Regions from separate parts of the Luteimonas sp. RIT-PG2_3 genome, predicted to be linked through region 2. Evidence: predicted binding sites of a transcription regulator. Region 2 holds the regulator's gene; the other holds the start of a gene.
What was found. Region 2 encodes HrcA, which represses chaperone genes, less so after heat shock. Its sites were predicted from a motif close to TTNGCACTCNNNNNNNNNGAGTGCNAA; they were not measured.
Positions count from the first base shown of each region.

Region 1: the regulator HrcA is predicted to act here: its motif matches at 9,872-9,898, upstream of groES (co-chaperone GroES).

Region 1 covers NZ_JBUBPF010000006.1:203,526-219,033, reverse strand. Annotated here, with positions in the region: gene accC (acetyl-CoA carboxylase biotin carboxylase subunit) at 1-661, opposite strand, end outside; gene accB (acetyl-CoA carboxylase biotin carboxyl carrier protein) at 672-1,163, opposite strand; gene aroQ (type II 3-dehydroquinate dehydratase) at 1,368-1,811, opposite strand; gene ACYX7E_RS12100 (TlpA family protein disulfide reductase) at 1,929-2,528, opposite strand; gene ACYX7E_RS12095 (protein-disulfide reductase DsbD family protein) at 2,525-4,909, opposite strand; gene cutA (divalent-cation tolerance protein CutA) at 4,918-5,241, opposite strand; gene ACYX7E_RS12085 (acyloxyacyl hydrolase) at 5,430-5,924, shown strand; gene ACYX7E_RS12080 (amidohydrolase family protein) at 6,444-9,659, shown strand; gene groES (co-chaperone GroES) at 9,945-10,235, shown strand; gene groL (chaperonin GroEL) at 10,353-11,990, shown strand; gene ACYX7E_RS12065 (aspartyl protease family protein) at 12,105-13,055, opposite strand; gene ACYX7E_RS12060 (response regulator) at 13,202-13,915, shown strand; gene ACYX7E_RS12055 (sensor histidine kinase) at 13,984-15,294, shown strand.
Region 2 covers NZ_JBUBPF010000009.1:149,136-164,643, forward strand. Annotated here, with positions in the region: gene recN (DNA repair protein RecN) at 1-1,268, opposite strand, end outside; gene hrcA (heat-inducible transcriptional repressor HrcA) at 1,416-2,462, shown strand; gene grpE (nucleotide exchange factor GrpE) at 2,755-3,273, shown strand; gene dnaK (molecular chaperone DnaK) at 3,424-5,343, shown strand; gene dnaJ (molecular chaperone DnaJ) at 5,495-6,637, shown strand; gene dapB (4-hydroxy-tetrahydrodipicolinate reductase) at 6,750-7,460, shown strand; gene carA (glutamine-hydrolyzing carbamoyl-phosphate synthase small subunit) at 7,616-8,764, shown strand; gene carB (carbamoyl-phosphate synthase large subunit) at 8,757-12,008, shown strand; gene greA (transcription elongation factor GreA) at 12,061-12,525, shown strand; gene ACYX7E_RS14505 (phosphoglycerate mutase) at 12,533-13,468, shown strand; gene recJ (single-stranded-DNA-specific exonuclease RecJ) at 13,465-15,195, shown strand; gene ACYX7E_RS14515 (hypothetical protein) at 15,294-15,508, shown strand, end outside.

The DNA of each region.
Region 1 (15,508 bases), on a different contig from region 2:
TGCCCTGGCCATCGGCAAGGACCTGGATCTCGACATGGCGCGGGTTCTCGAGGAACTTCTCCATGTAGACCATGTCGTTGCTGAAAGCGGCCTTGGCTTCCTGCTTGGTCGTCGCGATCGCGGTGACCAGCGCGGCTTCGGTATGCACCACGCGCATGCCGCGTCCGCCGCCGCCGCCGGCCGCCTTGACGATCACCGGGTAACCGATCTCGCGCGCGATGCGAACGTTGGTCGCCGGATCGTCGCCGAGCGGTCCGCCGCTGCCGGGCACGCAGGGCACGCCGGCTTCCTTCATCGCGCGGATCGCCTCGACCTTGTCGCCCATGAGGCGGATGGTCTCTGCCTTGGGACCGATGAAGATGAAGCCTGATTGTTCGACGCGTTCGGCGAAGTCCGCGTTCTCGCTGAGGAAGCCGTAGCCCGGATGGATCGCCTGCGCATCGGTGACTTCGGCCGCGGCGATGATCGCCGGCATGTCGAGGTAGCTGCGGTTGGAGGGCGCCGGGCCGATGCAGACCGACTCGTCGGCCATCGCCACGTGCTTGAGGTTGCGATCGACGGTGGAGTGCACCGCGACCGTACGGATGCCGAGGGCATGGCACGCGCGCAGGATGCGCAGCGCGATCTCGCCGCGGTTGGCAATGACGACTTTATCGAGCATGAGCGGGCCCTTAGCCAATCACGAACATCGGCTGGTCGAATTCGACCGGCTGACCGCTGTCGACGACGATCGCCAGCAGGGTGCCGGAGATGTCGGCTTCGATCGGGTTGAACATCTTCATGGCTTCGATGATGCCCAGCGTGTCGCCGGCCTTGACCTGCTGGCCGATGGTGACGAACGCCGGCTTGTCGGGGGCGGGCGACGAGTAGTAGGTGCCGACCATGGGCGACTTGACGACGTGGCCGTCGGGCAGGCCGTTGCCTGCGGCCGGTTCGGCGTCGGACGGGCGACGGCCGCCGCCGGTGGCGGCTTCGACCGGGGACTGCATCGGCATCGCTTCGGGCGCGCGTTGCGAGGCGGCCGGCTGCGCGTAGACCATCTGCGCCGAGCCGACCGGGTTGCGCGACAGGCGGACCGATTCCTCGCCCTCCTTGATCTCGATCTCGGCGAGGTTGGATTCCTCGAGCAGGTCGATCAGCTTCTTGATTTTTCTCAGGTCCATGGATGGCCTCGGGGTGTCTTTCAGGAAAGGGAATGCGTCAAAGCACGTGTCGGGGTGACGGCGCAGCGTCGGGGCATGCGCGGGTCGGGAGGTCGTTGGCCAGCGTCGAGGCGCGGACTTGGCCTGCCAGCCTGCGGTCTGTCGCGCGCACCGCGTGTGACGGGCGGGGCAGGCGGCGCTGGGCCGTGAGCGGGCGGATCGTCTTCAAGCGCCGCCCAGCCGCGTCAAGGCGGCGTCCAGTGCGTAGCGGTAGCTGTCTGCGCCGAAGCCGCAGATCACGCCGACCGCCAGGTCGCTGAGATAGCTGTGGTGGCGGAAGGCTTCGCGGGCGTGCGGGTTGGACAGGTGGATCTCGATGAACGGCAGGCTGACTGCCGCCAGCGCATCGCGGATCGCGACCGAGGTGTGGGTGAACGCCGCCGGGTTGATCAGGATGAAGGCGGTGCCGTCGGTGCGGGCGGCCTGGATGCGGTCGACCAGCACATGCTCGGCGTTCGACTGCAGGCTCTCCAGCGCATGGCCGGCCGCCTCCGCAGTCTGCCGCAGGCCCGCCTCGATGTCGGCCAGGGTGGTGCGGCCATAGACCTCGGGCTCGCGTGTACCGAGCAGGTTGAGGTTGGGGCCGTGCAGGACCAGCAATTTCGCCATTCGCAATGGTATGCCCAAGGGCGCTTGCCCGGATTGGGCGGCAGTCTGCGCCAAGGCGCGGTTACTGTCCAGTTCGCCGACGATGACTGAAGTTAAGCAAGTGTTTGAGTTTTCACTTCAATCCGTGACCCAGCCGTCGATTTCGCCATGCTGGAACGGCCCGATCTTCTGCTTCAGCACGCGGCCATCGGCTGAAATCAGCGCCGTATACGGCAGCACGCCGCGCGGATTGCCGACGCGCACGCCGGCATCTGCAGGACCGGGAGCGTCCAGTGCGATCGCATACCCGACCGGAATGCGCTGCAGGAAGCTGCGCACGGCCTCGGCGTCGTCGAGGGCGATGCCAAGGACCTGGGTGCCGTTGGCGCCCTGTTCGCCGGCGAAGCGGTCGAGTTCGGGCATTTCCTCGATGCACGGCCCGCACCAGCTGGCCCAGATGTTGACCAGCAGCGGGCGGCCGGCAAAGTCGGCCGGCAGGCGTACCGGGGCGCCGTCGAGGTCGGCGATCTCGAAGGCCGCCACCGTGTCGCCACGGGTCGGCACCCTGACCCCGGGCGGTGCGGCCGGCGCGCTGGCGCTGGCGGCGTGGTTCAACGCGCGCTGCCCGAACTCGGTGCCGGCCAGCGGCCCCGGGCCATTGATCAGCACGCTGGCGACGACGCCCAGGCTGCCGGCCAGCAGGGCGGCGATGACGATGCGCAGCGGCGTGACCTTCATCGCGCGGCGCGCTCCAGGGCTGCCCGCAGCATGTCCTCGCCGAGGATCGCCGGCAGCACTTCGCCATCGCCACCGCCGCGCGGATAGACCACGTACAGCGGCACGCCGACGGCCTTGTGCTGCTCGAGGAAGGTGCTGATCTGCGGATCGATGTTGGTCCAGTCGCCGACCATGTAGGTGGCATCGGCTGCGCGCAGCGCCTCCGCAAAGAAGGGCCTGGACAGCACGCGTCCTTCGTTGGCCTTGCAGGTCACGCACCAGTCCGCCGTCATGTTGACGAAAACCACGCGGCCTTCGTCGCGCAGCGACTGCAGCTTGGCGGCGTCATAGGCGACATGGCCGGCGTCGACGCCGGTCGTGGCGGCCGATGCCTGCGGCGGCGGCAACTGCTGCAGTTTCCAGATCGGCAGCAGGGCGGCCAGCAGCACCAGTCCGGCCAGCACGCGCGCGACTGTCGACTCGCGCCAGCGGCCGCGCTCGTGCCACCACAGGCCGAGCGCGAGCAGGGTCAGGCCGACCGCTGCCAGCGCCATCGCGTCCACGCCGCGTTGGCGGCCGAGGATCCACAGCAGCCAGATCGCGGTCAGGTACATCGGGAACGCCAGGACCTGCTTCAGCGTTTCCATCCACGCACCGGGACGCGGCAGGCGCGTGGCCAGTGCCGGGATGAAACCGATCAGCAGGAACGGCAGCGCCAGTCCGAGGCCCAGCGCGAGGAACACCGCCAGCGCGACCGGCGTCGATGCGGTGAACGCGAAGGCCAGTGCGCCGCCCATGAACGGTGCGATGCAGGGGCTGGCGACGATGCAGGCCAGCACGCCGGTGAAGAAATCACCCACCGGTCCCTGCCGGCTGGCCAGCGAGTGACCGACGTTGCCGAAACCGCCGCCGAGCGTGAACACGCCCGACAGGCTCAGGCCGACCGCGAACATCAGGTAGGCCAGCGCGGCGACGAACCACGGCTGCTGCAACTGGAAGCCCCAGCCCAGCGCCTGGCCGGTGCCGCGCAGCGCGATCACCAGCAGGCCGATCGCGGCGAATGCGGCCAGCACGCCCAGCGTGTACCAGAGCGCGTGGCTGCGCGCGCGGGCGCGGCTCTCGCCGCTTTGCGCCAGCCCCAGCACTTTCAGCGACAGGATCGGCAGCACGCAGGGCATCAGGTTCAGCACCAGGCCGCCGAACAGGGCGAGTATGAGGGCCCCGAGCAGGCTGCCGCCGGCAGGTGCGGGGGGCGGCGTGCGCGCGGCGTTGTCGGACGAGGCATCGCCGGCGGGGCCCGGGGTGTTCGCGGCGGGGCGACCGTCGGCAACCTGTGTGGCGTTGCCCACGATAGGGTCAGGCGTCGTGTTGCCAGGGCTGGCGTCATCGCCCGATGACTGGGTGACTGCCGTTGCGGCTGCCACTGCGGCTTCGGCCGCCGCCTGCGTCGGGCTCTCCACCGTGCCTGCCGGGATCGACAGCGCGACCGAACGCGTCATCGGCGGATAGCAGATGCCGTCGTCCTGGCAGCCCTGGAACGTCGCTTGCAGCGTGATCTTCGCAGCGTCGCCGTGCTGTCGGCGCAGCGGCAATGGCACGTCGACCTGATCGAAATACACCGTGACGTCGCCGAAGTGTTCGTCGTGGTGGGCGCGACCCTTGGGCCAGTGCGGACTACCGGCGCTGATGCCGGGCGCGCCGTCGACGCGGAAGCTGTTGCGGTCGCGGTAGAGGTAATAGCCCTGCGCCGGGGTGAAGCGCATCAGCACCGTATTGCCGTCGCCGACGATGGCCTCGAAGGCGAAGGCCTGCTCGGGCGGCAGCGGCAACGCCTGCGCGTTGCGGCTGCCGAGCGCATTCGGCCGTGCCGCTGCGCCGCCGCCCAGGCGCTGCCCGAGCGCGGCGAAACCGCTGTCGCCGGCGCCGGCTGCAGGCAGCGTGACTTGCAGCGTGCGCGTCTGCGGCGGATAGCAGATGCCGAGGTCGGCGCAACCCTGGTAGCGCACCTGCACGCTGACCTGGCGGGTGGCGGCGGCCGCGTTACCGGACAGGGTCGCCTGTAGGCTGCCGCGATAGGTTTCGACCTCGCCGAAGAATTCGTCGGTATGGCGCTTGCCGTCTGGCAACTGCAGTTCGCCTGCGGTGAAGCCGGCATCGGCGGCCTTGACGCTGGTGCGGTGCCGATACAGGTAATAGCCGTCCGCGATCTTCCATTGCAGCTCGATGCGGTCGCGGCTGGCGGCGCGCGCGCTGAGCGCGAATGCCTCGTCGACCGGCAGCAGGTCGGATTCGTCGATCGCCGCGATGGCGGCCGGCGCGAACAGGCCCAGCAGCACGGCCGCGAGCGCGGCCTGCCAGCCCGGTCGCAGGCGTCGTATACCGGCGGTCGTGTTCCCGATCATGCGAGGTCTCATGCGGCGGCTCCGGTCTGCGCCTGGATCCAGTCGAGATAGGGCGGAAAGCCCGCCGCCGTCTCGACGGCGATCAGTTCCGGCACGTCGTGCGGATGCAGGGCCAGCACGCGCGCCTGCAGGGCCGGCCACTGCGCCGGGGCCGTCTTGATCAGCAGCAGGTGCTCGTCGGCCGATTCGACCTGGCCCTGCCAGCGATACACCGAGCGCACGCCGGGCAGGCGCTGCACGCAGGCCGCCAGCCGCTCCTCGACCAGGGTCCGGGCGAGACGGTCGGCGGTGTCGGTATCCGGGCAGGCGCAGAAGCAGATCAGGGCAGACAAGGGCGATACAGCGATGCGGAAGGGGACCGATAGGGTAGCCGACCTCGGCGGGAGCAGCCCGTCGGCACGCGGGTGGTGCCAAGCCATTGCGGCTGGAAGCAGTGTTCCAGCGATGGCGCCGAGCGGGCTTGCAACAAATAGTGAACTCGGCAGTATAATTTCGCCTTCTTACCTGTCTGTCCACGCCCATGCGCGCCTCTGCCCTGTTGATGTCGGGATTGCTCCTGTCGTTTGCCACCGCCGTGTCTGCCCTCGCGCCCGCCTCGGCGCAGGACAATGTCGAAGTCGGCCTTGGCATGTCGTTCACCCGTGACAACGAATCCACGCCAGTCGCGGCCGTGGCCTGGTTGCCGGAGTGGCGCGAGTTCAAGGGCGGCACGCTGCGCTGGGAAGTCGGCGGCATCTATGTGCGCGGACGTGACAACACCCGGCTGGACCTGAAGGAAGACGCCGGCGTCTTCCACGGTGGCCTGCGCTACGAGCGCCCGAGCGGACTGACCGCCGGCTTCGGTGTCGGCCTGCAGGTCGGACAGACCGATGCGCTGTCGGGCAATCCGCAGTTCGTCAGCACCATCGGTTGGCGCTGGAGCCACTTCTCGCTGCTGGCCCGCCACATCTCCAACGCCAGCATCCACCAGCCCAATGACGGCGAGACCATGCTGCAGGCCGCCTGGCGGTTCTGATCGGCGATTGCGTTCGTCCGGTGGGCAGCGGCACTGTTTGACTGCAGCACCGGTTGACGACAGGAACAGTCGATCGCTGACGCGCAAGGCGGCAGCCGGGACTTCAATGCCTGATGCGCTGCGCGGGCCGGTGCGATCCGCTTGCACCGTGACCGCAACACGTTGATCCCCGCGCGATGAAAAGGTGATGCGCGTCGGCGCACGCGAGCCTCGCGACCCCTGTGCACGCGCAATCGGGTCAACGCGGGCCGCGATCGGGTCGCTGTCCGCGCGCGTGGCCTGCAATCCGATGATCCGCGACTATCATCGGTAGCTCCTGCCATCGTCCGAGGTCGTGCCTTGCACGCATGTGTCCCGCTTGCCGGCCGCGCCGGCCATGCCCAGAACTGTCGCGACATTGACGCGAGCAATCTTCACCCGAGCAAGGTCCACGCCAGCAAGGTCTACGTCGGCAATGACATCGGCAGGGCCACGACGCCGCGGAGGCTTGGCGGCGATGGGCTTCGCCTTATTGCGCTCGTGCTGACGCTGCTGGCCGGCGCGCACGCCAGCGCGAGCGAAGGATTGACCTCGCTGCCGCAGTCGCGCCCGTTCGAGGTGCAGACCAGCGAAGTGACCTGGATGGCGCACGACGTCTCGCCGGATGGACGCACGATCGTGTTCGATGTGCTGGGCGAGATCCATCGCATGGACATCGGGGGTGGTGACGCGACGCCGCTGCTGTCCGGCCTTGCGCATGAGACCAGCCCGGTGTTCTCGCCCGATGGCACGCAGCTCGCATTCCTCAGCGACCGCTCGGGCAGCAACAATGTCTGGGTGGCCCGCAGCGATGGCAGCCAGCCGCGGCAGTTGTCGTTCGATACCGGCGTCGAGTTCTTCGCTTCACCGGCCTGGTCGGCCGACGGCACCTCGGTCTATGCATCGCGGACGATGCCGCCGCTGCTGGCGTTCGAACTGTTCCGCTACGACCTGTCGGGCGGCAAGCCGGTCAAGGTGGTGTCGGCGCAGCCGGCCGGGCACGAATCCTTCGACAGCCGGCGCAATGCGCTCGGCGTCGCGGTGTCGCCGCAGGGGCGCTACCTGTATTACGCCAGCAAGCGCGGCACGACCTGGTCGGACAAGGTCAATCCGGATACCTGGTCGATCATGCGCCACGACCTGAAGACCGGCGACGATGCAGGCTTCATCCAATTGCCCGGTGGCGCGATGAAGCCTGTGCTGTCCCGCGATGGGCGCAAGCTGGTCTACGCCAGCCGCAGCGAAGGCCGCACCGGCCTGCGCATCCGCGACCTGGAGACGTCGGAGGATCGCTGGCTGAGCTGGCCGCTCGATCCCGATGGACAGGAGGGCGGCTACTACGCCGACCTGTTGCCCGGTTACCGTTTCCTGCCGGACGGCAGCGCCGTGCTGGTCGCGGTCGGAGGCGGACTGCAGACCATCGCGCTCGACGGTACGCGTACACCGCTGCCGTTCTCGACGCGGGTGGCGCTGGAGATCGGGCCGGACCTGCATATCGAATCCAGCGAAGAGACCGGTCCCGTGCGTGCGCGCCTGCTGCAGTCGCCGGCGTTGTCGCCCGACGGCCAGCAGCTGGCGTTCACTGCGTTCGGAGCGCTGTACGTGCACGACCTCGAACGCGGAACCGCGCCACGCAAGCTGGAGACCTCCGGCGTGCATGCCTGGCATCCGGCCTGGTCGCCCGATGGCGCCATGATTGCCTACGTGACCTGGTCGCCGCGCGAGGGTGGGCAGGTCTGGACGGTGGCCGCCGATGGCACGCAGCCGCCAGGGCAGCGCACGCAGGTGGCGGCGTATTACAGCGAGCCGATGTTCCTGCCCGTCGGCACTGGACACGGACAGGGCGATCTTGTCGTGCTGCGCGCCAGCCATCATGCGCGGGTATCGGCACCGACCGAATTCGCGCCGTCGCTACCGACTGATCTGGTCCGCATCGCGGCGGATGGCGCGCAGACGCGGCTGGGTGAGGTTGCGGGTGCGCGTGCGCTGCAGTACGACCGCGCACGCGGCCGCCTGCAGGTCTACTCCGGACAGGCCGTGGTCTCGATCCCGCTCGCGGGTGGCGAGCCCGATCCCCTGCTGGCGGTGCGCCAGCGTTCGCCATCGCAGTATGTCGGCGTGCCGGTCCCGGTGGCCGAGGTCCGGCTGCACCCCGACGGCCGGCGCGCGCTGGCGCGCGCGGCCTCGCAGTTGTTCCTGGTCGATGTCCCGGCGCCGGCGAAACCCGGCGCTACGCCGGACGTCGACCTGACCCGTCCCGGGCCGGGCTGGACGACACTGACGCGCGTCGGCGCGGACGCGTTCGCCTGGATCGACGGCGGCAAGGCGATCGCCTGGATGGTCGGGTCGACCTACCATCGCGTGGCCCTGGCCGATGTCGAGCGCGGCGCGGCTGCCGGCAGCGCGGAAGCGAAGGCCCGCGCGCAGCAGCTCAGCGTCGAGATGCCGCGTGACCAACCTGCCGGCGCGCTGCTGCTGCGCGGCGGCAACGCGATCACGATGCGCGGCGACGAGGTCATCCGGCGTGCCGACGTGCTGGTCGTCGGCAACCGCATCGCCGCGATCGGCACACGCGGATCGTTCCCATTGCCCGACGGCGTGGAGATCCGCGATGTCTCCGGACGCTGGCTGCTGCCGGGCTTCATCGACACGCATGCGCACTGGTTCGGGATCCGCCGCTCGGTGCTCGATCCCGAACCCTGGGAGTTCCTCGCCAACCTCGCCTATGGCGTGACCAGCGGGCTCGACGTGCAGTCGTTCACCGCCGACGTGTTCGCCTACCAGGACCTGCTCGATGCAGGCCTGATGGTCGGACCGCGCGCGTATTCGACCGGCCCCGGGGTCTTCGTCGACAGCGGCATCGACAGCGCCGACGATGCGCGCGCGGTGCTGGCGCGCTATCGCGACCACTACCGCACCCGCAACGTGAAGGCCTACATGATGGGCAACCGCGCGCAGCGGCGGGCCTTCATCGAAGCCGCGCATGCGATGGGCATGCTGCCGACCACCGAGGGCGCCAGCGATGCGCGCCTGAACCTGAGTCATGCCGTCGACGGCTTTGCCGGCAACGAGCACACGCTGCCGGTGTCGCCCTTGCGCACGGACGTCATCGCGCTGCTGGCCGGGAGCGGCATTTCCTATACGCCGACCCTCCAGGTGCTGTACGGCGGGCGCCAGGCGCTGGACGCGATGATCATCGCGCACCTGCCGCAGGACGATCCCAAGGTGCGGCGCTTCATCCCCGGCGACGTGGTGCAGGCCAAGACCGAGTACCGGCGCTGGTCGCGGCCGCAGGACCAGGACTATCCGCGCTTCGCCCGCGACGTCACCGCGGTGCAGCGTGCCGGCGGCCGGATCGGTGTCGGCAGCCATGGCGAGATGCAGGGCGTGGGCTACCACTGGGAGCTGGAGGCGCATGCGTCGGGCGGCGCGACACCGCACGAGGTCCTGCGGGCGGCCACGCTGGGGTCGAGCGGCGTCATCGGGCGTGCCGGCGAACTGGGCAGCCTCGAGGCCGGCAAGCTCGCCGATCTGCTGGTGCTGACGCGCGATCCGCTGGCCGACATCCGCAACAGCCAGGCGATCGAGTCGGTGATGAAGAACGGCCGTCTCTACGACGCCGGCTCGCTTGACGAGACCTGGCCGCGACAGCGGTCCTTGCCACGCCCGTGGTTCCGCGACGCCGGTCCGCAGGGTACGGCGGTTGCGAGGCCCTGATCGCGTACGCGCGTCGAGCCTGGGCTGACGCGACAGGTCAGGGCCGGCCTGTCAGGGCTGCCTGCCTGTGGGCATGCGGGCCGGCAGGGCAACGACCGCACGCCGGCGTACGGCGCTGTCGGCAGGAATTTTTCCGGCGTCCCCTTGAAACCCCCCGAGGGGCGCCCATCTTCCGACCATCCCGGTGCGCCGGGGTTTTCACGGCCGCTGTGCTGGCACTCGTCATCAACGAGTGCTAACATCGCCCAACTTTTTCCATCCAATCAATCACTTAAAGGATTGACCATGAGCAACATCAAGCCGCTGTACGACCGTGTCGTCATCAAGCGCACCGAAGAAGAGAAAGTCTCCGCCGGTGGCATCGTGATTCCGGATTCGGCCACCGAGAAGCCGATCAAGGGTGAAGTCGTCGCCGTCGGCGAAGGCAAGGCGCTCGACAACGGCAGCACCCGCACCCCGAAGGTCAAGGTCGGCGACCAGGTCCTGTTCGGCAAGTACAGCGGCACCGAGGTCAAGCTCGACGGCAATGAATTCCTGGTGGTCAAGGAAGACGACATCTTCGCTGTCATCGGTTGATACCGATCGACGGCCGGGATGGAGCAGGCACTGCCTTGATCTCCATTCCGCCGCGATGTCGCTCCTGCTTCTGACCTTTCTCACGTCCCCATTCCAAATTTTCGGAGTTTCACCAACATGGCAGCCAAAGAAGTCCGCTTCGGCGAAGACGCCCGCGCCCGCATCCTCAAGGGTGTGAACACCCTGGCCAACGCGGTCAAGGTCACCCTCGGCCCGAAGGGCCGCAACGTCGTGCTCGAGAAGAGCTTCGGCGCCCCGACGATCACCAAGGACGGCGTGTCCGTCGCCAAGGAGATCGAGCTGGCCGACAAGTACGAGAACATCGGCGCGCAGATCGTCAAGGAAGCCGCGTCGCGGACCTCCGACATCGCCGGTGACGGCACCACCACCGCGACCGTGCTGGCCCAGGCGTTCATCCGCGAAGGCCTGAAGGCCGTGGCCGCCGGCATCAACCCGATGGACCTCAAGCGCGGCATCGACCAGGCCGTCAAGGCCGCCGTCGGCGAGCTGAAGAACCTGTCCAAGCCGACCGCCGACGACAAGGCGATCGCCCAGGTCGGTACGATCTCGGCGAACTCCGACGAGTCGATCGGCAACATCATTGCCGAAGCGATGCAGAAGGTCGGCAAGGAAGGCGTGATCACGGTCGAGGAAGGTTCGGGCCTGGAGAACGAGCTCGACGTCGTCGAGGGCATGCAGTTCGACCGTGGCTACCTGTCGCCGTACTTCATCAACAACCAGCAGTCGCAGCAGGTTGAATTCGACGACCCCTTCATCCTGATCCACGACAAGAAGATCTCCAACGTCCGCGACCTGCTGCCCGTGCTCGAAGGCGTGGCCAAGGCCGGCAAGCCGTTGCTGATCGTCGCCGAGGAAGTCGAAGGCGAAGCGCTGGCGACCCTGGTCGTCAACACCATCCGTGGCATCGTCAAGGTCGCCGCCGTCAAGGCGCCGGGCTTCGGTGACCGCCGCAAGGCGATCCTGGAAGACATCGCCGTGCTGACCGGTGGCACCGTAGTGTCCGAGGAAGTCGGCCTGTCGCTGGAGAAGGCCACGATCAACGACCTGGGCCGCGCCAAGAAGATCCAGATCTCGAAGGAAAACACCACCATCATCGACGGCGCCGGCGACACCGGTGCGATCGAGTCGCGCATCAAGCAGATCAAGGCGCAGATCGAAGAGACTTCTTCGGACTACGACCGCGAGAAGCTGCAGGAGCGCGTGGCCAAGCTGGCCGGCGGCGTTGCGGTGATCAAGGTCGGCGCGTCGACCGAGATCGAGATGAAGGAAAAGAAGGCCCGCGTTGAAGACGCCCTGCACGCGACCCGTGCCGCGGTGGAAGAAGGCGTGGTCCCGGGCGGCGGCGTTGCGCTGATCCGCGCGCTGAAGGCCGTCGTCGGCCTGAAGGGTGCCAACACCGACCAGGACCTGGGCATCGCGATCACCCGTCGCGCGCTGGAAGCCCCGCTGCGCGAGATCGTCGCCAACGCCGGCGAAGAGCCGTCGGTGGTCGTCAACCGCGTCAAGGAAGGCGAAGGCAACTTCGGCTACAACGCGGCGACCGGCGAGTTCGGCGACATGATCGCGTTCGGCATCCTGGATCCGACCAAGGTCACCCGTTCGGCGCTGCAGCACGCGGCCTCGGTCGCTGGCCTGGCGATCACCACGGAAGCCGTGGTGGCCGAGCTGCCGAAGAAGGACGAGCCGGCGATGCCGGGCGGCGGCATGGGCGGTATGGGCGGCATGGATTTCTGATCCAGCCGCACGACGCCCGTCGTGCCATCGCAATCAAAAGGACCCCGCCTCACGGCGGGGTTTTTTGTGTCCGAAAGCAGGCGTCACTGACCCGGCGTCCGCTTCCCTTCCACGTCAGCGCAGGCAGATATGTGCCGCACCTGCACTGATCTGCACCCGGGCATCGAGCATCGCGTCGGCGCCGAGGATCAAGGCCGGGCGCTCCTTCAGGCCGAGTGAGGCGAAGACCGGCAGTTCACTGATGCGGACTTCCAGCGGCGCGTGCGCCCACGGTCCCATCGCCAGCGACGGCAGCGTGTACAGCCAGGTCTCGATGGCGCGTTCGCCAAGGCCACGCGTGCCCGTCTCGCGCACGCGCAGGCGCTGATCGCTGCCATCAGTGCTGAGCCCGAGCGCGTTCGCCGCGGCGCCGTTGAGGATCGTCTGGGCGGCGCCGGTGTCGATGACCGCGACAGCATCGATCTTCTGCGTACCCAACTGCATCACCACGAAGCCGAAATGCGCCATCGAGGCGTCGCGATGGGGCAGTGCGTTGGCTGCGCAGGCGCTGTCGAGTTTCAAGGTGCCGGGTGGCTGCAACGTGACCCGCTGCCCGACGATGTCGAACGTGACGTCATAGGCATGGGTGATGTCGTTTCCGAGGATGCCGTCGATGCGGCGCGGGCTCGCGCGGCCGAGGCGGCTGAGGTCGGTCTGCATGGCCGCCGCGTGGAACGACAGGCTGCCGACCCGCCAGTGCGCCTCCCGGCTGCGCCGCAGCAGCGCGCTGCGATCGGTGGCCCCCTCGACGGCCACGCCTTCCGCGGTGGGATCTTCCAGGCCGATACGGCGCGCCGTCGTCTCGTCGATGACGGTCGCACCGGCGGCGCTGTCGATGACGAAGTGCAGTGGCTCGACGCTGTTGTTCACCTGCACCGCCACGGTCGGATGCCCGCCCTGCATCCACATCGGGATGTCGTGGTCTTGCGCGGTGCTGTGCGGGGTGTCTGCATGGACATGGGCCATGCCGGCCGGGCCGCAGAGCAGGAGCAATGACAGCATCGACGACAAAACGGTGGTTCGCATCTGGATTCTCCTTCAGGGGCGGCCATTGCATCGGCGCCCTGTATCGGCAGGATGTCCGTTGCAGTCTGCCCCAGTACGGGGCGGCGACCCGGCCGATACAGTGTGGATACAAACCGGCGTGATAATCCGGGCACGGGAGCCCATGCATGAGCCCAGCCGAAGACATCCTGGTCGTGGACGACGATGCCAGCATCCGTGATGCGATCGCCGAGTGCTTGCGCCTGCACGGTTACCAGGTCCGGGTTGCGGCCGACGCCGCGACGATGGACGCCTTGCTGGCGCAACGCCCCAGCGACCTGCTGGTGCTGGACTGGATGATGCCCGGCGAGGACGGGCTGTCGGTCTGCAGGCGGATGCAGGCGCGCGGCATGCCCATCCTGATGCTCAGCGCCATGGCGACCACGCCCGACCGGGTCATCGGGCTGGAGATGGGCGCCGACGACTACCTGGCAAAGCCCTTCGATCCGCGTGAACTGCTGGCGCGCGTGCGCGCGCTGCTACGGCGCGCGACCAGGACCGCAGACGCCGACATCGGTGGCGACACACTGCGCTTCGATGGCTGGACCCTGCGTCCGCAGCATCGTGTGTTGCTGGCGCCCGATGGCGGCGAGGTGGCGCTGACCGGTGGAGAGTTCACGTTGCTGCGTGTGCTGGTCGAGCGCACGGGGCGGGTGCTCAGCAGGGATCAGCTGATGGGTCTGACCCGTGGCGACGACAGCGAGCCGTTCGACCGCGTGATCGACCTGGCGATCAGCCGCCTGCGGCGCAAGCTCGGTCAGGCCAGTCATGGCGGCGAGGCCTTGATCCAGACCCTGCGCGGCGAGGGCTATCGTTTCGCCGCCACAGTAACGCGCAGATGAGCCGGCCGCTCGACGACGACAAGCGCCCGGCGGGGAACCGGCCCTGGCGCACGGCGACCTGGGTCGCGTTGCTGACGCTTGCGACCCTGCTGGTCTCGCAGGCGATCAGCTTTGCGGTCGTCTGGATGCTGCCGAGCCCGCAGGCACCGCAGATGAATCTGGGCGAGGCCCTGCAGGTCATGCGCGGCGAACGCCGTGGCAACGACGTAGGGCTGCGCCGCTGGCGGCAACCGCAGCCTCCGGAGGGCACCGGCAATGCGTGGCTGACGGCCGTCGTCGCCGAGCAGCTGCAACGTCCGCAGTCGCAGGTACGCGCGGTCTGGCGACAGACCGTGGACCCGGCCGCGGTGCAGGTCCAGGTGATCAAGCAGGGGCGGTTGCTGGATGCGCATCAGGCGAGGGGCGCAGGGCTGGAGCCGGCGTTGCTGCTGCCGGAGCTGCGCTGGCCGGCCTTCGAGCTGGCGGTACGACAGGCCGATGGCCATTGGCTTGTCGTTGGCCCGGACTACAGCGGATTGGCGTCGTGGCGGCGACAGGTCCTGTGGGCCCTGCTCGCGGGTGCCGTGCTGCTGGCGCCGCTGGCGGCATGGCTGGCCTTGCGGCTGACGCGCCCGCTGCGTCGGCTGGCGGATGCGAGCACGACGCTCTCGCTGCAGTCCGCATCATCATTGCCGCGCGAGGGGCCGCGCGAGGTGCAGGACCTTGCCGACGCAGTGAATGCGGCGCGCCAGCGCCTGCGCGACCAGGCCGGGACGGTCACGCGCATGCTGGCGGCGGTCGCGCACGACCTGCGCACGCCGTTGACCGGGCTGCGCCTGCGCGCGGACAGCGCGCCGCCGGAGCAGGCGGCACGCATGGTGTCCGACATCGAGCGCATGACCTTGATGATCGACCAGGTGCTGGACTACGCGCGCGGCGAGCTGCAGCCCCCGCAGCGGCAGGCGACGGATCTGTGTGCGCTGCTGGGCGACTGCGCGCAGCATGCACGGGCTCGTGGTATCGCCATGGAAATCCACTGTCCGATCATCGGGACGCTGGAACTGGATGCGTTGCTGATCAGGCGTGCGGTCGACAACCTGATCGACAATGCCGCGCGCTACGCCGGGCAGGCCGAGCTGTCGCTGCGGCAGGAGGCAGGCGACATCATCATCGATGTCGCCGACCGCGGGCCGGGGATTGCCGAAGCCGACAAGGCACGCCTGCTGCAGCCGTTCGAGCGTCACGAGGCGTCGCGCAATCGCGACACCGGCGGCGTGGGGCTCGGGCTGGCGGTCGCGCAGGTGGCTGCCCGACGGCATGGCGGGGAGGTGCAGTTGCTGGATCGGCCGGGCGGAGGATTGATCGCGCGGCTGCGCTGGCCGGCGCGCGGCTCGCCCTGAGCGCCCTGATCGGCCATGCACACGGCGTTGGCCGTGCTGCCGTCGATGCCGGTCAAGTTGCGACTGAAACAGTTGGCGGTCCGCAAGCCCTGTGTTATCAATACGCCCCATGAACGCAGTCCGCGCCAACTACTTTGCTTGGTATTACTTTCCAAAGCCACAGGCGGAGGAAGGATTGCGCTCACGCTGAAGAAACCCTTCAGACGCATTCCCG
Region 2 (15,508 bases):
GGCTGCCCGGCATTGGCCGACACCAGGAACTCGACGCGCTCGGCCCCTTGCGGGTCGGGGCGATCACCCTCGTTGGCCTCGAAGGCCACTTCGAAACGGCCGCCGCCGAGCCCGAGCTCGCCGATCAGTACCGAAGTCGCCTTCGACAGTGCGGCGCCGGCGGCGGTGCGCGACGCCGTGAGGCGGTCGGCCGCGGCCCGCCACAGCTCGCGGGCCTTGGCGATGTCCTTGTCCAGGCTTTGCAGGCGGACGCCGGCATCGGCCAGGGCCTCGAGTTCGGCCTGGAACCGGGTCTGGCTCTCCGCCAGTTCATCGACGCCGACGCGGTGCTTGCGAGCCAGTTCATGCAGGCGGCCGAGGCGGGCTTCGAGTTCGTCGAACTGCGAGGGGTCGAGTTCGAGGTCGTCGCGGACCCGTTGCAGCAGCAGCAGGGCTTCGTCGACCTGGATCAGGGCAGCGTCCAGCATCGCGTCGACATCGGCCAGGCGGCTGTCGTGCTGCTGTTCGCGTGCCAGCTCGCCGCGCACCTGCTGTAACTGGCGCGACATCGAGGGACCGTCTTCGCCGCCAAGGCTGGCCAGGGCGCCGTCGCAGGCCGCGATCAGGCCGGCGGCATGCGCATGCCGGCGATGCGTCGCGATGGTGTCGGTGATCGACTGCGGTCGCAGGTCTTCGCGGGCCAGTTCGGCCAGTTGATGCTTCAGCCAGTCGATGCGTTCAGAGACGTCGCCGGTCCGCGACAGGGTGTCGCGTTCGCGCAGCAGGGCGTTCCACTGCCGGGCGGCGGCCACAACCGCTTCGAGCAAGGGCGCATGCCGGGCGAAGGCGTCGAGCAGGCCCAACTGGCTGCCGCGCGCCATCAAGGCCTGGTGCTCGTGCTGGCCGTGGATCTCGACCAGCAGGCCGGCAAGTTCCGACAGTTGCGACAGCGTCGCCGGGCGACCGTTGATCCAGGCCCGCGAGCCGCCATCGGCGCGCAGCGTCCGGCGCAGCGCGCAGGCCAGGCCGTCATCGAACTCGGCCTCTGCCAGCCAGGCCTGGACGGCCGGGGTGTCGTCGATCGCGAATTCGGCATGCAGTTCGGCGCGCTCGGCACCGTGGCGGACCATCCCGCTATCGGCACGCAGGCCGGACAGGAAGCCCAGGGCGTCGACCAGCAGGGATTTGCCGGCACCGGTCTCGCCCGAGATGACCGTCATGCCGGGGCCGAACTCCAGTTCGGCGGCACGGACGACGGCGAAATCGTGGATGGTCAGTCGTTTCAGCATGGGGGCGCATTGTAGAGGCTTCCGGCGCAGTTGCTGAGACGCTGGCGCCGGAATCTCCAAGGGCCGGCGGGCGGGTATCTGAGGGCCCGACCGGTCTCGCACCGCGCTTGTTGCGCCGCGCAGGCGATCAGGCTATCTATCATCCGGATGATCCAGCCCCCGGCCGACCTTGACCTCGATCCCCGTGCACGCCAGCTGCTGCGCACGCTGATCGCCCGGCATATCCGCGATGGCGGCCCGGTGGGATCGCAGACGCTGGCGCGGCATGCCGGCCTGGATGTCAGTCCGGCCACGATCCGCAGCATCCTGTCCGATCTTGAGGACAGCGGCCTGCTGTCGACGCCGCATACCTCGGCCGGGCGCATTCCGACCGCCCAGGGCTATCGGGTGTTCGTCGATTCCCTGTTGCAGGTGCAGCCCTTGCCCGATGGCGAGTTGAACCGGCTGCGCAGCGAGCTGCCGGGCGGCAGCGGCACGCAGTCGCTGATCGGCAGCGCCTCCGAGCTGGTGTCGGCGATGACCCATTTCGTTGGCGTGGTGTCGGTGCCGCGGCGCGAGCAGTTCGCGTTCCGTCATATCGACTTCGTCGCACTGGACCCGCAGCGGGTCATGGCGATCCTGGTATTTGCCGACAACGACGTGCAGAACCGGATCATCCAGACCCGTCGCAGTTATGACGCCGGCGAGCTCGAACGCATCGCCAACTACCTCAACCAGCATTTCGCCGGCCGGCCGCTGGCCGACATCCGCGTCAGCCTGGTGCAGGAACTGCGCAATGCCCGCAACGAAATGGAGCAGTTGCTGTCGCGGACCGTCGAGCTGGCCGAGCAGGCGCTGGCGCCCAACGACGACGACATGCTGGTAGCCGGGCAGACCAAGCTGATCGGCGTGCAGGACCTCAGCGACCTCGACCGCCTGCGCGACCTGTTCGAAGCGTTCTCGCGCAAGCGTGAGATCCTGCAGTTGCTGGAGCGGACCATCAGTGCGCCCGGGGTCCGCATCTTCATTGGCGAGGAGACCGGGCTGGCCCCGCTGGAAGGGGTATCCCTGGTCACTGCGCCGTATTCGGCCGGTGGACGGGTGCTCGGCGTGCTCGGCGTCATCGGGCCGACCCGGATGGCCTACGAGCGCGTGATCCCGGTCGTGCAGGCCACGGCCGATGCGCTGGGGGCGGCGCTCGGTCCGCCGAACTGACCGAGTCAACTGGCCTGGCGAACCAGTCTGATCGACCGGCCGGAGCAACCGACCTGATCCGCTGATCTGCGAACCGGTGTCGCAAGCCGTCCGGTGCCGGCGCCAGCCGGGCAGGGCGCGCGCGCGTCCCGGTCGCGACGATGGCCGCTGTAGGCACGGATCGGGGCGCGATCGTGCCGGTTGCGGCCCTGCTTCGACGCCACGCCTGTCACGCGATTGACTTGAATCCTCTGCGGACGGCCCCATAGCTGGCGGATCGGCGGCTCCGCGACCGCCTGCAACCCGACAGGACATGAACACAGAATCCATCCAGGAAGGCGCGGCTGCGCCGGAAGACACCTACCAGGAAAGCGGCGACACGCATTCCCAGATCGAGGCCCTGAAGGCGGAACTGGAGCAGGTCAAGGCGCAGTCGTTGATCGAGCGCGCCGACCTCGAGAACCAGCGCAAGCGCATGGAACGCGACGTGCGCACAGCCCGCCTGTTTGCCAACAAGCAATTGCTGGGCGACCTGCTGCCGGTCTTCGACGGTCTTGAAGCCGCGCTGGCCGCGATCAAGGACGAAGGCCCGCTGCGCGATGGCGTGTTGCTGACGCTGCGCGAACTGACCCGGATCTCGTCGAACAACGGCCTGATCGAAGTCGCGCCCAAGCGTGGCGAGGCCTTCAATCCCGAGCATCACCAGGCGATGAGCGCGATCGAGACCGAGGCGGTGGCCCCGGGCCAGGTCTTCGACACCTTCCAGAAGGGTTACCTGCTCAACGAGCAGTTGCTGCGTCCGGCGCTGGTCGCCGTCGCCAAGCACGACTGACCCGGTCCCGACCGGCCCGCATCCGGCAACGCCGGTGGCGCCGGTCAGGCCACGAGGCTGCAGACGCTTGAACCGTCCGCAGCCGACCCCAGATACCGAACATCGGCGGCATCGGCCGCCCCACAGACAAGATTCAGAGGGAATTCCGCAATGGCAAAGATCATCGGCATCGACCTGGGCACGACCAACTCGTGCGTGGCGATCATGGACGGCGGCAAGGCCAAGGTCATCGAGAACAGCGAGGGCGACCGCACCACGCCTTCGATCGTCGCCTACACCAAGGACGGCGAAGTCCTGGTCGGCGCATCGGCCAAGCGCCAGGCCGTCACCAACCCCAAGAACACCTTCTTCGCCGTCAAGCGCCTGATCGGCCGCAAGTTCACCGACGCCGAAGTCAAGAAGGACCTCGACCTGGTGCCGTACGGCATCAGCGCGCACGACAATGGCGATGCCTGGGTCGAGACCAGCGATGGCCGCAAGCTGTCGCCGCAGGAAGTCTCCGCGCGCATCCTCGAGAAGATGAAGAAGACCGCCGAGGACTACCTCGGCGAGAAGGTCACCGAGGCGGTCATCACCGTGCCGGCGTACTTCAACGACAGCCAGCGCCAGGCGACCAAGGACGCCGGCAAGATCGCCGGCCTGGACGTCAAGCGCATCATCAACGAGCCGACCGCGGCCGCGCTGGCCTATGGCCTGGACAAGGATGGTGGCGACCGCAAGATCGTCGTCTATGACCTGGGCGGCGGCACCTTCGACGTCTCGGTCATCGAGATTGCCGAAGTCGACGGCGAGAAGCAGTTCGAAGTGCTGGCCACCAACGGCGACACCTTCCTGGGCGGCGAAGACTTCGACGCACGCGTCATCGATTACCTGGTCGAGGAGTTCCTCAAGGACCAGGGCATCGACCTGCGCAAGGATCCGCTGGCCCTACAGCGCCTGAAGGACGCCGCCGAGCGCGCGAAGATCGAGCTGTCGTCGTCGCAGCAGACCGAGGTCAACCTGCCGTACGTGACCGCCGACGCATCCGGTCCGAAGCACCTGAACATCAAGCTGACCCGCGCCAAGCTCGAGGCCCTGGTCGAGGACCTGGTCAAGAAGACCATCGATCCCTGCCGCACCGCCCTCAATGACGCCGGCCTGCGTGCCAGCGACATCAGCGAGGTGATCCTGGTCGGCGGCCAGACCCGCATGCCCAAGGTGCAGGCCGCGGTGGCTGAGTTCTTCGGCAAGGAACCGCGCAAGGACGTCAACCCCGACGAGGCGGTCGCCGTCGGCGCCGCGGTGCAGGGCGGCGTGCTGGCCGGCGACGTCAAGGACGTGCTCCTGCTCGACGTGACCCCGCTGAGCCTGGGCATCGAGACCCTGGGCGGCGTGTTCACCAAGATCATCGAGAAGAACACCACGGTGCCGACCAAGGCCTCGCAGACGTTCTCGACTGCCGAGGACAACCAGTCCGCGGTGACCGTGCACGTGCTGCAGGGCGAGCGCGAGCAGGCCCGCTTCAACAAGTCGCTTGCCCGCTTCGACCTGTCGGGCATCGATGCCGCGCCGCGCGGCATGCCGCAGGTGGAAGTGTCCTTCGATATCGACGCCAACGGCATCGTCCACGTGACCGCCAAGGACAAGAAGACCAACAAGGAACAGAAGGTCGAGATCAAGGCCGGCTCGGGTCTGTCGGACGACGAGATCCAGCGGATGGTCGCCGATGCCGAAGCGCATCGCGAGGAAGACAAGAAATTCCATGAGCTGGTCGGCGCGCGCAACCAGGCCGATGCGCTGGTGCACGGGACCCGTACCGCGATCAAGGACAACGGCGACAAGGTGCCCGGCGACGTGATCGGCCGCGTGGAAGCGGCGATCGCCGATGTCGAGACCGCGATGAAGGGTGACGACAAGGCCCAGATCGAAGCCAAGTCGAAGGCGCTGGAAGAAGCCGCGCAGGCGCTGTTCGCAGCGGCGGCCCAGCAGCCGGGCGAGGGTGCCCCGGCCGAAGGTAACGCGGCTCCGCAGAACGACGACGTCGTGGATGCCGAGTTCACCGAGGTCAAGGACGACGACAAGAAGCAGTGAATCGGGAATAGGGGATCGGACATCGGAGGGGCGCAGCTTCGCTTCGCTGCTCCGGTCTGTCCGGTTCCCGTTTCCGGATCCGAAAAGGCGCGGCCGTGCCGGCGCGCAGGCTTTGACGATTCCCCATTTCCGATTCCTGATTCCGGGCCCCATGAGCAAACGTGACTATTACGAAGTACTGGGCGTGGCCCGCAACGCCAGCGAGGAAGAGCTGAAAAAGGCTTACCGTCGCTGCGCGATGAAGCATCACCCTGACCGCAACCCCGGCGACAAGGATGCCGAGGCTGCGTTCAAGGAATGCAAGGAGGCCTACGAGGTCCTGGCCGACGGCGGCAAGCGCCGCATGTACGACCAGCACGGCCATGCGGCGTTCGAGCACGGCATGGGCGGCGGTAACGCCGGCCCGGGCGGCTTCGGCGGCGCCGACATGGGCGACATCTTCGGCGACATCTTCGGCAACATCTTCGGTGGTGGAGGTGGCGGCCGCGCCGGCCCGCGTCGCGGTGCGGACGTCGGCTATGCGCTCGAGCTGGATCTCGAGGAAGCGGTCTCCGGCGTCGAGAAGCGCATCGAGATCCCGACGCTGGCCGAATGCGAACCCTGCAACGGCACCGGCTCCGAGGATGGCAAGCTGGAGACCTGCGACACCTGCCAGGGCAGGGGCCAGGTGCGCTTCCAGCGTGGCATCTTCTCGATGCAGCAGCCATGCCCGAATTGCCACGGCCGCGGCCAGAGCTTCAAGAGCCCGTGCCCGTCGTGCAAGGGCGCCGGCCGCATCGAGGAAGAGAAGGTGCTGTCGGTCAAGATTCCCGCCGGCGTGGATACCGGCGACCGCATCCGCCTGACCGGTGAGGGCGAGGCCGGGCCGGCCGGCGCGCCGCCGGGCGACCTGTACGTGGAAGTGCGCGTGCGTCCGCATGCGATCTTCGAGCGCGACGGCGACGACCTGCATTGCGAGGTGCCGATCCGCATCTCGCAGGCGGCCCTCGGCGACAGCGTGCGCGTGCCGACCCTGGGTGGCGAGGTCGAGATCCGCGTGCCTGCGGAAACTCAGACAGGCAAGGTGTTCCGCATGCGCGACAAGGGCGTCAAGTCCGTGCGCAGCCGCAGCACCGGCGACCTGTACTGCAAGGTTGTCGTCGAAACTCCGGTGAACCTGACTCCGGACCAGCGCGAATTGCTGGAGAAGTTCGAGTCGACGTTCTCCGGCGAGAACGCGCGCCGGCATTCGCCGCGCTCGAGCACTTTCATCGATGGCGTCAAGGGCTTCTGGGACCGGATGGTGTCGTCCTGACAGGGGCGGCATCCGGGAGCGGCCTGTCGAGTCGGCCAGGCGCATCAGGCTTGTCGAGCAGGCTTCATAGAGCAGGCTTGTCGATTCGATGCCCGCCCGCTAGCCTGACGCGATGAATCCATCGCCCGTCAGACTGTTGATCCATGGTGCGTCCGGCCGTATGGGCCAGGCGCTGTTGCGACTGGCCGCGGAGCGCAGCGACTGCACCATCGTTGCCGCGGTGTCGCGCAAGGTCGGGCAGCGTGTCGTCGACGGCGTGCCGCAGTTCGCGGTTTCCGAGTTGGCCGGCGTGCCGGCGTTCGATGTCGCCATCGATTTCAGCCTGCCCGAAGCCTTCGACCCGATCCGCGACCTGTGCCTTCAGCGCGCGGCCGCCTTCGTGTCCGGTACCACCGGATTGAGCGACGCCCAGCGCGTCGGCCTGGCCGACGCTGCGGCGCGCATTCCATTGCTGTGGGCCGCCAACTACAGCCTCGGCGTGGCGATCCTGAACGAGCTGGTCGAGCGGGCCGCCGCCGCCCTCGAAGGCTGGGATTGCGACATCGTCGAGGCCCACCACACCCGCAAGCTCGATGCGCCCTCCGGGACCGCCCTGGCCTTGGGCGAGTCCGCCCGCGCCGGCGGCGCCGAGGCCCGCTACGCCAGCCTGCGGGCCGGCGACATCGTCGGCGAGCACCTGGTCCAGTTCACCACCGCCGGCGAGCGCATCGAGCTGATCCATCGCGCCACCAACCGCGACATTTTCGCCCGCGGCGCCCTGCATGCCGCCGTCCGGCTGGCCGCCCGGCCCCCCGGCCAGTACCGCCTGCGCGACCTGCTGTAGACCCGCCTGCGGCGGGTCGCATGCAAATCCGCGTCATTTCCTCTGGCGCGGCAGGGGTCGCATCGGTACAATTCCCGCTCGCCTGATACCTCACGCCTCCGGACCGGTCCTGACCGCTCCGGTGGTTTCTTGCAACCTCACGTAGGCGAACGTTGGTGACCCATACCGCAATTCTGGCCCTCGAAGACGGCACCGTATTCGAAGGGCGCTCCGTCGGCGCGGACGGCCTGTCCGTTGGCGAAGTCGTTTTCAACACCGCAATGACCGGCTACCAGGAAGTCCTGACGGACCCGTCCTATGCCCGCCAGATCGTCACGCTGACGTATCCGCACATCGGCAACACCGGCATCACCGAACAGGACGACGAAGCCAGCCAGCCCTGGGCGGCCGGCCTGATCGTGCGCGACGTTCCGCGCCGTCCGAGCAGCTGGCGCAACCAGGTGGCCCTGCCGGAGTGGCTGAAGTCGCGTGGCATCGTCGCGATCTCCGACATCGACACCCGCAAGCTGACCCGGATGCTGCGCGACCGCGGCGCCCAGAACGGCACGCTGATGGCCGGCGCGGACATCGATGTCGACCAGGCGATCGAAGCGGCACGCAAGTTCAGCGGCCTCAAGGGCCTGGACCTGGCCAAGGAAGTCAGCACCCGCACGTCCTACCACTGGACCGAGGGCAGCCTGGACCTGGACAGCGGCGTGTTCGAGAACGGCGCGCGCAAGTGGAAGGTCGTGGCCTACGATTTCGGCGTGAAGCGCAACATCCTGCGCATGCTCGCCGAGCGTGGCTGCGACGTGACCGTAGTGCCCGCGCAGATGCCGGCCGCCGAGGTCCTGGCGCTGCAGCCTGACGGCGTGTTCCTGTCCAACGGTCCGGGCGATCCCGAACCCTGCGACTACGCGATCGCCGCGATCCGCGTCTTCATCGAGCGCCGCATCCCGCTGTTCGGCATCTGTCTGGGCCACCAGTTGCTGGGCCTGGCCGCGGGTGCGAAGACGCTGAAGATGAAGTTCGGCCACCACGGCGCCAACCACCCGGTGCAGGACATCGACAGCGGTCGCGTGATGATCACGTCGCAGAACCACGGTTTCGCGATCGACGAAGCCACGCTGCCCGCCAATGCCCGCGTCACCCACCGCTCGTTGTTCGACGGCAGCAACCAGGGCATCGAACTGATCGATGCGCCGGCCTACAGCTTCCAGGGGCACCCCGAGGCCTCCCCGGGCCCGCGCGATGTCGCCCCGTTGTTCGACCGTTTTGTCGCGCTGATGCAGAACCAGCAAGCCGAGAACCGCCCCCATGCCTAAGCGCACCGACCTTAAAACCATCCTCATCATCGGCGCTGGGCCGATCGTCATCGGCCAGGCCTGCGAGTTCGACTACTCCGGCGCCCAGGCCTGCAAGGCCCTGCGCGACGAGGGCTATCGCGTGGTGCTGGTCAACAGCAATCCCGCGACGATCATGACCGACCCGGAGATGGCCGACGCCGTCTACATCGAACCGATCAACTGGCAGACGGTCGAGAAGATCATCGCCAAGGAAAAGCCCGACGCACTGCTGCCGACGATGGGTGGCCAGACCGCGCTGAACTGCGCGCTGGACCTGGCCGACAACGGCGTGCTGGAGAAGTACAACGTCGAGCTGATCGGCGCCAAGCGCGATGCGATCCGCATGGCCGAGGACCGCGAGCTGTTCCGCGTCGCCATGGGTGAGATCGGCCTCGAATGCCCCAAGGCCGAAGTCGCGCATTCGCTGGAAGAAGCGCTCGACATCCAGACCCGCGTCGGCTACCCGACGATCATCCGCCCGAGCTTCACGCTGGGCGGCAGCGGCGGCGGCATCGCCTACAACCGCGAAGAACTGGTCGACATCGTCGGCCGCGGCCTCGAGTTGTCGCCGACCAGCGAAGTGCTGGTCGAGGAGTCGGTGCTGGGCTGGAAGGAATTCGAGATGGAAGTGGTCCGCGACACTGCGGACAACTGCATCATCGTCTGCTCGATCGAGAACCTCGATCCGATGGGCGTGCACACCGGCGATTCGATCACCGTCGCGCCGGCGCAGACCCTGACCGACAAGGAATACCAGCGCCTGCGCGACGCCTCGATCGCCGTGCTGCGCAAGATCGGCGTCGATACCGGTGGTTCCAACGTGCAGTTCGGCATCAATGCCGATACCGGTCGCGTGGTCGTCATCGAGATGAACCCGCGCGTGTCGCGTTCGTCCGCGCTGGCCTCCAAGGCCACCGGCTTCCCGATCGCCAAGGTCGCGGCCAAGCTGGCCGTGGGCTACACGCTGGACGAACTCAAGAACGAGATCACCGGCGGCCTGACCCCGGCATCGTTCGAGCCGGCGATCGACTACGTGGTCACCAAGATCCCGCGCTTCGCGTTCGAGAAGTTCCCGCAGGCCGATGCCCGCCTGACCACGCAGATGAAGTCGGTCGGCGAAGTCATGGCGATCGGCCGCACGTTCCAGGAATCGATGCAGAAGGCCCTGCGCGGGCTGGAGACCGGCAAGGTCGGCTTCGACCCGACCGGCCTGGACCTGGCCAGCGAAGCCGACATGACCACGCTGCGCCGCGAGCTGAAGGAGCCGGGCCCGGAGCGCCTGTTCCACCTGGCCGATGCGTTCCGCGCCGGCATGAGCGTCGAGGAAGTGTTCGCGCTGTCGTTCGTCGACCCGTGGTTCCTCGACCAGATCGAAGAACTCGTCTCGATGGAGAACGACGTCGCGGCCGCCGGTCTGGACGCCATCGACGGTCCACGCCTGCGCGCGCTCAAGCGCAAGGGATTCTCCGACGTGCGCCTGGCGCAGTTGCTGGAGACCGACGAGCAGGCCGTGCGCGCGCTGCGCAAGGCCTTCGGCGTGCGCCCGGTCTACAAGCGCGTGGACTCCTGCGCTGCTGAATTCTCGACCACGACGGCCTACCTGTACTCGACCTACGAGGACGAGTGCGAGGCCCAGCCGAGCAACCGCGACAAGATCATCGTGCTCGGCGGCGGTCCCAACCGCATCGGCCAGGGTATCGAGTTCGACTACTGCTGCGTGCATGCGGCCCTGGCGCTGCGCGAGGACGGGTACGAGACCATCATGGTCAACTGCAACCCGGAGACCGTGTCGACCGATTACGACACCTCCGACCGCCTGTACTTCGAGCCGCTGACGCTGGAAGACGTGCTGGAGATCGTCGATCTCGAGAAGCCCAAGGGCGTGATCGTGCAGTACGGCGGCCAGACCCCGCTGAAGCTGGCGCGCGCGCTGGAAGCCAATGGCGTGCCGATCATCGGCACCTCGCCCGATTCGATCGACCTGGCCGAGGACCGCGAGCGCTTCCAGAAGCTGGTCGACGACCTGGGCCTGAAGCAGCCGCCGAACCGCACCGCGCGCAACCCTGAGGAAGCGCTGGTGCTGGCGCGCGAGATCGGCTATCCGCTGGTCGTGCGCCCGAGCTACGTGCTCGGCGGGCGCGCGATGGAAGTGGTGCATGCCGACTCCGATCTCGCGCGCTACATGCGCGTCGCGGTCAAGGTGTCCAATGATTCGCCGGTGCTGCTGGACCGCTTCCTGGACAACGCCGTCGAAGTCGACGTCGACGTCATCGCCGATAAGGACGGCAACGTGCTGATCGGCGGCGTCATGGAGCACATCGAGGAAGCGGGCGTGCATTCGGGCGACTCCTCGTGCTCGCTGCCGCCGTACTCGCTGGATGCCGCGACCCAGGCCGCCCTGCGCGAGCAGGTCGTCGCGCTGGCCAAGGCGCTCAACGTCGTCGGCCTGATGAACACCCAGTTCGCGGTGCAGCCCAACGAAGACGGCAGCTCCACGATCTACCTGCTGGAAGTGAATCCGCGTGCGTCGCGCACGGTGCCGTTCGTGTCCAAGGCCACCGGCATGCCGCTGGCCAAGATCGCCGCACGCTGCATGGCCGGCAAGACGCTGGCCGAGCAGGGCGCGACCGAAGAGATCGTGCCGGACTACTTCTCGGTCAAGGAAGCGATCTTCCCGTTCGCCAAGTTCCAGGGCGTGGATCCGATCCTTGGGCCGGAGATGCGCTCGACGGGCGAGGTCATGGGCGTGGGCCGCAACTTCGGCGCCGCGTTTGCGCGAGCGCAGGAAGCGGCCGGCATCAAGGCACCGCCGGCCGGGGGCAAGGCCTTCGTCTCGGTGCGCGATCCGGACAAGCAGCGCGTGCTGTCGGTCGCCCAGGACCTGGTCGCCCGCGGCTATGCGATCGTCGCCACCAGCGGCACCGCCAAGTGGCTGGGCGAGCACGGCATCGACTGCACGCTGATCAACAAGGTCACCGATGGCCGTCCGCACGTGGTCGACCTGATCAAGAACGGCGAGATCTCGTACATCGTCAACACCACCGAGGGCCGCCAGGCGATCTCGGATTCGTTCTCGATCCGGCGGGAGGCCCTGCAGCACCGGGTGACCTATTCCACGACCATTGCCGGCGCCAAGGCCTTGCTGCATTCTCTGGAGTATCGCGGCACCGGTCCGGTGCTGTCGTTGAAGGAGCTGCATCGGGAACTGCACAAGCAGGCCTGATCGCGCAGGGACGCCCGAGAGATCGAACAAGAGAGCAAGCATGAGAGCACCCATGACCCTGCAGGGCGCGCAGCGACTGCGCGCCGAACTGGACGAACTGAAGTCCGTGCAGCGCCCCGCCGTGATCAACGCGATCGCGGAAGCGCGCGCGCACGGCGACCTGAAGGAAAACGCCGAATACCATGCCGCCCGTGAGCAGCAGGGGTTCATCGAGGGCCGCATCAAGCAGCTCGAAGGCGAGCTGTCGCATGCCGATGTCATCGACGTCAGCAAGCTCAATGCCGGCTCGCGCATCGTGTTCGGTGCGCAGGTGACGCTGGCCGACGTCGAGACCGACGAGGAGCGCAAGTACCAGATCGTCGGCGACCTCGAGGCCGACCTGAAGCTCGGCCTGATCGCGATCTCGTCGCCGGTCGCGCGTGCGCTGATCGGCAAGCACGAGGGCGACAGCGTGACCATCGAGGCCCCGGGTGGCACCCGCGAATACGAAGTCGTTGGCGTCAGCTACCCGGACTGATCCCCCCATGCAGGTCACCTTGCTGCTGCCTGCCATGCGTCGTCTTGGCGGGCAGCGCCTGTCCGTCGCGTCGGCACGGTGGCTGGGCCGGGGATCGCTTGCCGGGCCGCTTGAGCCCGGTCGGCAGGCGCAGTTGCGTCGGCAGTTCCAACTCCATCCCGGACACTGGGCGGTCGCCGCACTGACCCGCCTGGACGACCGTGGCGACGCTGCTGGTGACACCTGGGTGCGCGCCGATCCCTGCCATGTCCGTCCCGACCTCAATGGTGCGCGGCTGCTGGCGATCGGCGATGGCCTGGCGCTGGCCCAGGCCGATGCCGACGCGCTGCTGCCGGCATTGGAGCCGCTGTTCGCCGATGTCGGCTGGCACATCGATGCGGGTTCGCCGGGCCGCTGGTACCTGCGTCTGCCGCCCGGGACCGCATTGCCGGACTTCATGGAGCCCGACGATGCGCTGGGCACCGACCTGATCGACCACATGATCGAAGGCCCGCAGGGACGCCAGTGGCGGGCCCTGCTGAGCGAGGCCCAGGTGGTGCTGCACAACCACCCCTGGAACGAAGCGCGCGCGCGTGCCGGCAAGCCGCCGATCAATTCCCTGTGGTTCTGGGGCGGCGGCCGCCTGCCGGAGCGTGTCGAAGCCGCCTGCGAGGCGTTCCATTCCAACGACGAGGTTGCGCTGGCCCTGGCCGCCGCCGCGGGCGTTGCGGCCATCCTGCCGGAGCGGTTCGTGCCGTCCACGCACCGCCAGGCCTTCGACCTGGTCGCGGTGCGCGACCTGGCACGTCTCGAGGGCGACTGGCTGGTACCCGCGTTCGACGCGTTGCGCGAGGGGCGCCTGCAGCAGCTGTGCCTCGACGGCGAGGACGGGGTGTCGCGCGTGCTCCGGCGTGGCGATCGCTGGCGCGTCTGGCGGCGGCCAGCGGCCGGCGTGTTCGCATGAGCACCGTGCGTCGTATCCGCCGGCGCGAAGCGTCGCCGTCACCATCCGGCCCTTGGCCCGCGCACGTGCCGCTACTGCTGCAGCGGATCTACGCGGCCCGCGGTGCTCACGACCTCGACCAGGCGCGACCGCGGCTGGCGCAGTTGCTGCCGCCTGACAGCCTGGGCGGGCTGTCGACGGCGGTCGCGCTGCTGGCCGATGCCATCGCGGCGCAACGCCGGATCCTGGTGGTCGGTGATTTCGACTGCGACGGTGCAACCGCGTGCGCCGTCGCCGTCCGTGGCCTGCGCATGCTGGGTGGCGTGCAGCTGATGCATGCGGTGCCCAACCGCGCCGTGCACGGTTATGGACTGTCGCCGGGGCTCGTCGATGAACTGGCGGCGCTGCGGCCCGACCTGCTGTTGACCGTCGACCACGGCATCGCCTGCCATGCCGGCGTGACCGCGGCCAAGGACCGGGGCTGGCAGGTCGTGGTCACCGACCATCATTTGCCGGGCGAGGCGTTGCCGCCGGCCGATGCCATCGTCAATCCGAACCTGCGCGGGGACCCGTTCCCGAGCAAGTCGCTGGCCGGTGTCGGTGTCATCTTCTATCTGTTGCTGGCCTTGCGCCGCCACCTGCGCGAGCAGGGCCTGCTGGACGCCCACGATCCGGACCTGTCGAGCCTGCTCGACCTGGTCGCGGTGGGCACGGTGGCCGACCTGGTGCCGCTGGACGTCAACAACCGGGCGCTGGTCGGCGCGGGCCTGCGACGCCTGCGCAGCGGTCAGGGCTGCGCCGGATTGCAGGCCCTGATCGAGGTCGCGGGGCGGCGGGCCGAGACCCTGACCGCGTCCGACATCGGCTTCGGCATCGCGCCACGCATCAACGCCGCGGGCCGGCTCGAGGACATGGGGGTAGGCATCGAGTGCCTGCTGACCGACGACCCTAGCCAGGCCCGGGAGCTGGCGCAGACGCTGCACCGGATCAATGCCGAGCGTCGTGGCGTCCAGCAGACGATGGTCGACGATGCCGAGGCGGCGATCGCGACACGCGACTTCAGTGCGCAAGGCGATGCCTGCGCCGTCTGCCTGCACGATGCCGACTGGCATCCCGGCGTGGTCGGCCTGGTGGCATCGAAGATCAAGGAGCAACTGCACCGGCCCGCGATCGCGTTCGCGCCTGCGGTGCCCGGCGGCGACAGCCTGCGCGGTTCGGCGCGCTCGATCCCCGGCCTGCACATCCGTGATGTGCTGGCCAGCGTCGACAGTCTGCATCCGGGCCTGATCGAGCGCTTCGGCGGTCATGCGATGGCGGCCGGGCTGACCCTGCCGCTGGCGCATCTGGCCGCGTTCTCGCAGGCCTTCGAGCAGGCGGTACAGGCCGTGCTCGATCCGGCGATCCTGCAGGCGGAGATGGTCACCGATGGCCGCCTGCTGCCGATGGAATTCGACGCCGCCCACGCCAGCGTGCTGCGCGACGCCGGCCCATGGGGGCAGGGCTTTCCCGAGCCCTTGTTCGACGATGTGTTCGACGTGCTGGGCTGGCGCATTGTCGGCGAGCGCCACCTCAAGCTGCAGCTCCGGCCGGTCGACGGTGGCCCGGCCGTCGACGCGATCCACTTTGGTGGCTGGCAGGGCGACGACCCGGCGCCGCGCCAGCACGTGGTGTTCCGCCTGGAGCCCGATGCCTATCGGGGCGGCAGCGCCATCCAGCTTGTGGTCGAGTACCGCGAGCCGGCGGCCTGAGCAAAGTCAAACGGTATGTGACGCCCTGTTTTTCTGTTGAAATGGCGGCATTGGTGGCAAGTGGTCGTAACGCAATACAACCCCGATGGAGAAGATGGATGTTGAAGATGGACTTGAAGATGAAGACCCTGAGCATGGCGACGATGTTGTGGGTGGCCGGGCTGGGACTGGCCGCTACTGCGCCGGCCGTGCAGGCTGCCGATGCCGCTGCGCCGCTGGCCATCGGCGGGCAGGTGCGTGGTGAGATCACCACCGCCGACCGCGTGAACTTCCGCGACGGCTCGCGCAGCAAGGCCTATCGCTTCACCCCGCG